One region of the Amycolatopsis lexingtonensis genome, then DNA from elsewhere that is predicted to be linked to it. Evidence: predicted binding sites of a transcription regulator. Region 1 holds the regulator's gene; the other holds the start of a gene.

The links. The regulator HspR, encoded in region 1, represses chaperone genes until heat shock. The targets are predictions, from matches to a motif close to ANNTTGAGTNNNNNNNACTCAANNT.
Region 2: the regulator HspR is predicted to act here: its motif matches at 1,486-1,510, upstream of lon (endopeptidase La).

The regions. Positions count from the first base shown of each region.
Region 1 is NZ_JADBEG010000001.1:7,555,918-7,559,323, forward strand. Features, by position in the region: gene dnaJ (molecular chaperone DnaJ) at 1-951, shown strand, start outside; gene H4696_RS34845 (heat shock protein transcriptional repressor HspR) at 957-1,382, shown strand; gene H4696_RS34850 (ABC-F family ATP-binding cassette domain-containing protein) at 1,433-3,007, opposite strand; gene H4696_RS34855 (DUF305 domain-containing protein) at 3,242-3,406, opposite strand, start outside.
Region 2 is NZ_JADBEG010000001.1:6,713,982-6,717,387, forward strand. Features, by position in the region: gene H4696_RS30565 (GNAT family N-acetyltransferase) at 1-499, shown strand, start outside; gene H4696_RS30570 (SAM-dependent methyltransferase) at 570-1,424, shown strand; gene lon (endopeptidase La) at 1,525-3,406, shown strand, end outside.

The DNA.
Region 1 (3,406 bases):
GCTCGGCGCCTGTTCGGCGGCGGGGGCGGGTTCAACTTTCCCGGCGGCGGTGGCACCGGCAGCTTCGACGTCGGGGACATCTTCGGCCAGGCCGGCGCCAACCAGCAGGGCGGCTTCGGCGGGCTCGGGGACATCCTCGGCGGGCTGTTCGGCCGTGGCCGCGCTTCGGCGGGTGCGACGGCGAACCGGCCGCAGCGCGGTGCCGACGTCGAGACGGACGTCCGGATCGACTTCACCGAGGCGGTCAAGGGCGCGACCCTGCCGCTGCGGCTGTCGAGCCCGGCGACCTGCTCGACGTGCGGTGGCAACGGTGCGAAGCCGGGTACGTCGCCGCGGACCTGCCCGACCTGTTCCGGTTCGGGGCTGGTCAGCCGCAGCCAGGGTGCCTTCGCGTTCTCGGAGCCGTGCCGCGACTGCCGCGGCCGCGGGACGATCATCGACGACCCGTGCCCCGAGTGCGGCGGCGAAGGCGTCAGCACGCGGACCCGCACGCTGACCGTCCGGATCCCGCCGGGCGTCGACGACGACCAGCGGATCCGGCTGGCCGGTCAGGGCGAGCCGGGCCGGGGCGGCGCGCAGGCGGGCGACCTGTACGTCCGGGTGCACGTGGCTCCGCACGCGCTGTTCGGGCGCAAGGGGCTCGACCTGACGATCTCCGTGCCGGTGGACTTCACGGAACTGACGCTGGGCACCACGATCACGGTGCCGACGCTCGAGGGCAAGGTCTCGCTCAAGGTGCCGCCGGGCACGGCGAGCGGCCGGGTGCTGCGTGTGCGCGGCAAGGGCATCGCCAAGCGCGATGGTTCGCAAGGTGATCTGCTCGTCACCCTCCAGGCGGCGATTCCCGCCAAACTGGACGACAAGGCGCGCGAAGCTCTGCAGGCGTACGCCGAGGCGATGGCCGGGCACGACCCCCGGCCCGAGATCACTGAGCTGCTCGAAGGCAGGTGAGTGGGATGTTCGGCGGGATCCCCCAGGAAGGCGACGAAGAGACCCCGGTGTTCGTCATCTCGGTGGCGGCCCAGCTCGCCGGGATGCACGCGCAGACGTTGCGCACCTACGACCGGCAGGGCCTGGTTTCGCCGGGCCGCACCTCCGGTGGCGGGCGGCGCTACTCGATGCGGGACATCGCGCTGCTGCGCGAAGTCCAGCGCCTGTCGCAGGAGGACGGCGTCAACCTGGCCGGCATCAAGCGCATCATCGAGCTGGAAAACCAGGTCGACGCGCTGCGGGCCCGGATCACCGAGCTGACCGAAGAACTGGCCGCGGCGTATCGCGCGGGCGAACAGGCCGCGGCGGCGGCACACGCGTCCTACCGCCGGGACCTCGTGCCGCTCAACCAGCAGACGGCGATGGTGGTGTGGCGGCCCAAGCGCCGTTGAACAAGTGAACCGCGAAGGCCTCCCCGGGTGACCGGGGAGGCCTTCTTGCGTCAGAGCTCCAGCCGCGGCCAGGCCGCGAGGTCCGCCAGCATCCGGCGGTCGTGCGTCGCGACGACCACCGCGGCCGGGGTGTCCATTAGGGCCTCGGTCAGCTCCTCGACGAGCACCGCCGACAGGTGGTTGGTCGGCTCGTCGAAGACGAGCACGTCCGGCCGCCCGGCCAATCGCAGCGCGAGGTCGAGCCGGCGTTGCTGCCCCTGCGACATCCGCCCGACGGGAGTGCGCAGCGCTTCAGTGTCGAGGAGACCCATCGCCGAAAACGGGACGCCGGCACGTTCGTAGAGCCGACGGGCGGTGAGATCTTCCGGCCAGGCCGGGACTTCCTGGCCGATCAACGCCACGCGCGCGCCGGCCAGGTGCCGCACCGAGCCGGTGGTCGGCGTGAGCTCGCCGGCGATGGCCGACAGCAGCGTCGACTTGCCGGCGCCGTTGCCGCCGGTGACGAGCAGCCGGCCGCCGTGGTCGAGGGTCAGCGTGACCGGGCCGTCGAGGCGGCCTTCGACGCTGACGCCCGCCACCCGGACCAGGGACCCGCGGGTGGTGGCGCCGAGATCCGGCCACCGCAACGACAACGGCGGTTCGGGCACGGTGACGCGGTGGGCTTCCAGCGCGGCCCGTTCCCGGTTCAGCGCCTGGACGACGCCGGGCGCGCGGGTCTGCCGCTGGTGCCGTCCGGTGCCCTTGTCCGGGCGCCAGCCGGTGCTGAGCCGGTCGCGGGCCTGCGCCACCGCGGCGGTGAGCTGCCGGCGCGCGTCCTGCTGGTCCTCGTGCTCCTGCACCCACCGCTCACGGTCGCGGCGGCGCCCGTCCTGCCAGGCGTCGTAGCCGCCGGCGTACCGGCGCGGACGGCCGTCCTGGCTGGGGTCGAGGTCGAGGAACTCGGTCGCGACGTCCGCCAGCAGCGCCCGGTCGTGGCTGACCAGCGCGACCCCGCCGTCGTGCCCGCGCAGGCGGGCGGTGAGGAACGCCAGTCCGGCGGCGTCGAGGTGGTTGCCGGGCTCGTCGAGCAGCAGGAAGTCGTACCGCGCCCCGAGCAGGCAGGCCAGCCGCACGCGGTAGCGCTGCCCCACCGAGAGCGTGCTCAGCTCGCGGCCGCGGTCGGCGCAGGCGTCGAGGGCTTCGAGTGCGACGTCGACGCGGCGCTCGGCGTCCCACGCGTCGAGGCGCGTGGCCGCGTCCAGCGCGACGGCGTAGCGCTCTTCGGCGCCTTCGGCCGACCGCGCGAGATCTTCGGTGGCGGCGTCGAGCGCGCGCAGGGCGTCGTGGACGTCCCGCAACGCCTCGGTGGTCAGCGTCCCGACGGTCTCACCGGACCGGAACGGCAGTGCCTGCCGGGCGACCCCGACGGTGCCGGTCCGGTGGACGGCACCGTGGTCGGGCGCGCGAAGCCCGGCGAGGACGTGCAGCAGCGTGGTCTTGCCACGCCCGTTCTCGCCGACGATCGCCAGCCGCGACCGGGCGGAAACGGTGACGCTCACGTCGTGCAGCACCCGGCGCGAGCCGAGCGTGACGCCGACGCTTTCCGCGCGCAGGTGGACGGGCTGGGTGGAAAAAGGGGATGACAAAGGTGGCTCCGCGGCTCAGGAGGGAGCCGGGCAGCACGGGAGCGGCCGCCCGGCAAGGACCGGAACGGCGGGCAAAAGGTGGGTGCGCCGCCGTCAGCGGCGGGTCCGCAACCTCATGAAGACGGGACAGGAGTACATGATCGCGAGGCTAACCGCGCGGCCGGGCGGGGCCAAGTGAATAACCGGGCAACCGCGAGCAGCCCCTCCCGGCTGCCCGCGGTTCCGCGCCGCGGGTCAGGTCTTGAAGTTCAGCAGTTGCTGCACTTCGGCCGTCCGCGACTCGATCACCCGGCGGGCCAGGTCGCGGGCCTCGGCGTTCACGCCGCCGGAAGTTCCGTTCTCCGTCCGGGCGAGCTCGACCGCGCCTTGCTGCTGGCCCGTCAGCACGTCCAGGAACTT
Region 2 (3,406 bases), 840 kb from region 1:
GCTCGGCACCCCGGGGGTCAAGATCCGCCGCGGCGAGCCCGGCGACCTCGAAACCGCCGTGGCGCTCGGCATGGAGCTGCACTCCTACGACGCCCAGTACGGCACGGTGAACTGGCGCACCGGCGTCGAGGACATCCTGGCCAAGGACCTGGCCGAGCAGCTGAACCGGCCCGAACCGCCACTGTGGATCGCCGAGCTGTACGGCCGCCCGCTCGGCATGGTGAACGTCCAGCACCCCGGCGAGACCGGCTGGATCAGCGACCGGGTCGCGGCGGGCCGCGTCGGCTACCTGTCGTCGCTGGCGGTCGCGGAGACCGCGCGGTCCTCCGGCGTCGGCACCGCGCTGGCCGCGCACGCCCACCACGTCCTGGACGAGGAGGGCGCCGACGTCGTCCTGCTGCACCACGCGGCGGCGAACCCGCTGTCGACGCCGTTCTGGTACGCGCAGGGGTACCGGCCGTTGTGGACGTACTGGCAGCGCCGCCCGGCCGTTCGGTGAACAAACGGAGGATTACCGGCGGCGCGCGGTCCTTATAGGCTGGCCCCCGCCAGAGCGAGGGGAGCCGGGAGTGAGCGACCAGCGGGATTCCGCGCCGAGAGCGCCCGAGGGCGTCGACACCGAGAAGCCGTCCGCGGCCCGGATCTACGACTGGTACCTGGGCGGTACCCAGAACTGGGCCGTGGACCGCGAGTTCGGCAGGCGCATGGAGCAGCAGTGGCCGCTGGTGCGGCCCGGGTCCAAGCAGAACCGCGAGTTCATGAACCGCGCGGTCCGGGCGGCCCTGCGGGCCGGGATCCGGCAGTTCATCGATCTCGGCTCCGGCGTCCCGACGGCCGGCAACGTGCACGAGGTCGTCGAGGCCGAGCTGCCCGACGAGCACGACGCCAAGGTCGTCTACGTCGACTACGAGCCGGTCGCCGTGGCGCACGCGACGCTGATCCTCGAAGAGGGCGCGGCGACCGACTGGGCCGGCATCGTCCAGGCGGACATGCGGGACGCGAAGGCCGTCCTGCGCGCGGAGGAGACGAAGCGGCTCATCGACTTTTCGCAGCCGGTCTGCCTGATGATGATGGCCGTGCTGCACTTCGTCGGCCCGGACGACGACCCCGAGGGCATCCTCGCGGCGTACCGCGAAGCGCTCGCGCCCGGCAGCTGGCTGGCCATCTCGCAGATGAGCGAGGGCGACGGCAGCGGCGAGACGCTCGAAGGGCTGCGCTGGTTCGTCGAGCAGTACCGCAAGACCAGCAACCCGGTCTGGCTGCGCGACCGCGAAGAGATCGAGCCGCTGTTCGGCGACTGGCCACTGCTCGAACCCGGCATCGTGCACCTGCCGGACTGGCGGCCCGACCGGAAGCTGAACGCGCTGGAGGCGGAAGCCCGCCCGTACGCCTGGTGCGGCATCGCGGCACGACCAGGCGGCTGACCTGCGATTTTCGTGATCGCTGTGGGCGAACGCACCATCGGAAACAAACACACCCATCGGAGAGTTGAGCACAGCAGACTCAACTAACCGAGGAGTGCACATGTCCGACACCCGCCTCCTGCCCGTGCTCCCGCTCGATGACGACGTCGTGCTGCCGGGCATGGTCGTCCCGCTCGACCTGAGCGACACCGAGACACGGGCCGCGGTGGAGTCCGCCCAGGCCAACACCCCGACCCAGGCGTCCTTCCCCGGGATCCGGTCGACCGGCACCGCCAAGGCCGAGGTCCTCATCGTCCCGCGCGTCCACGGCGAGTACGCCGAGTTCGGCACCGTCGCCACGGTCGAGCGCATCGGCCGCGTGCCCGGCGGCAAGGCCGCCGTGCTGCTGCGCGGCACGTCCCGCGCGCTCGTCGGCCGGATCGCCGACGGCCCGGGCGCCGCCCGCTGGGTGCACGCCGAGGACGCGCCCGAAACCACGAACGACCAGACCGCGAAGCTCGCGGCCGAGTACAAGGCCGTCGTCATCTCGATCCTCCAGCAGCGCGGGGGCTGGCAGCTGATCGACGCAGTCCAGCAGGTCGAAGACGCCTCCGCGATCGCCGACCTCTCCGGCAACGCGCCGTACCTGTCCACCGACCAGAAGCTCGAGCTGCTCGGCGCCCTGGACGTCACCGCACGCCTGGAGAAGGCGCTCGAGTGGAGCAAGGAGCACCTGGCCGAGCTCGAGGTCACCGACACCATCCGCAAGGACGTCGCCGAGGGAATGGAGAAGCAGCAGAAGGAATTCCTGCTGCGCCGCCAGCTCGAGGCGATCCGCAAGGAGCTCGGCGAGCTCGACGGCACCGCGCAGGACGACGACTACCGCGCCCGCGTCGAGGCCGCCGAACTGCCCGACGCCGTCAAGAAGGCCGCGCTGGCCGAAGTGGACAAGCTGGACCGCACGTCCGAGCAGTCCCCCGAAGGCGGCTGGATCCGCACCTGGCTGGACACCGTCCTGGAGCTGCCCTGGAACGAGCGCACCGAGGACGTCTACGACATCGCGGCCGCGCGTGCCGTGCTCGACGCCGACCACGCCGGTCTCGACGACGTCAAGGAACGCATCATCGAGTACCTGGCCGTCCGGAAGCGCCGCGCGGAATCGGGCCTCGGCCCGGTCGGCGGCCGGCGTTCGGGCGCGGTGCTCGCCCTCGCGGGCCCTCCCGGGGTCGGCAAGACGTCGCTGGGTGAGTCCGTCGCGAAGGCCATGGGCCGCAAGTTCGTCCGCGTCGCGCTCGGCGGCATCCGCGACGAGGCGGAGATCCGCGGCCACCGCCGCACGTACGTCGGCGCGCTGCCCGGCCGGATCGTCCGCGCCATCAAGGAAGCCGGCTCGATGAACCCGGTCGTGCTGCTCGACGAGATCGACAAGGTCGGCGCCGACTACCGCGGCGACCCGACCGCGGCGCTGCTCGAAGTGCTGGACCCGGAGCAGAACCACACGTTCCGCGACCACTACCTCGAGGTCGAGCTGGACCTGTCCGACGTCGTGTTCCTGGCGACGGCCAACGCGCTCGAGACCATCCCCGGCCCGCTGCTGGACCGCATGGAGCTCGTCACGCTGGACGGCTACACCGAGCACGAGAAGGTCACCATCGCCCGCGACCACCTGCTCCCCCGCGAGCTGGAGCGCGCCGGCCTGGGCACGGCCGACGTCACCTTGACCGATGCCGCGTTCAGCCGGATCGCCGCCGAGTACACCCGTGAGGCGGGCGTGCGCGCCGCGAACCGGACCATCGCGAAGGTGCTGCGGAAGATCACGACCAAGGTGGCGCTGGACGAGGTTTCGCTGCCGCTTTCCGTCGACGCCCCGGACCTGGAGACCTACCTGGGCCGGCCGCGGCACCTCCCGGAGTCGTCGCTCCCGGCGTCGACCCAGCGCACGGCGACCCCGGGTGTGGCGACCGGCCTGGCGGTGACCGGTGCCGGCGGTGACGTCCTCTACA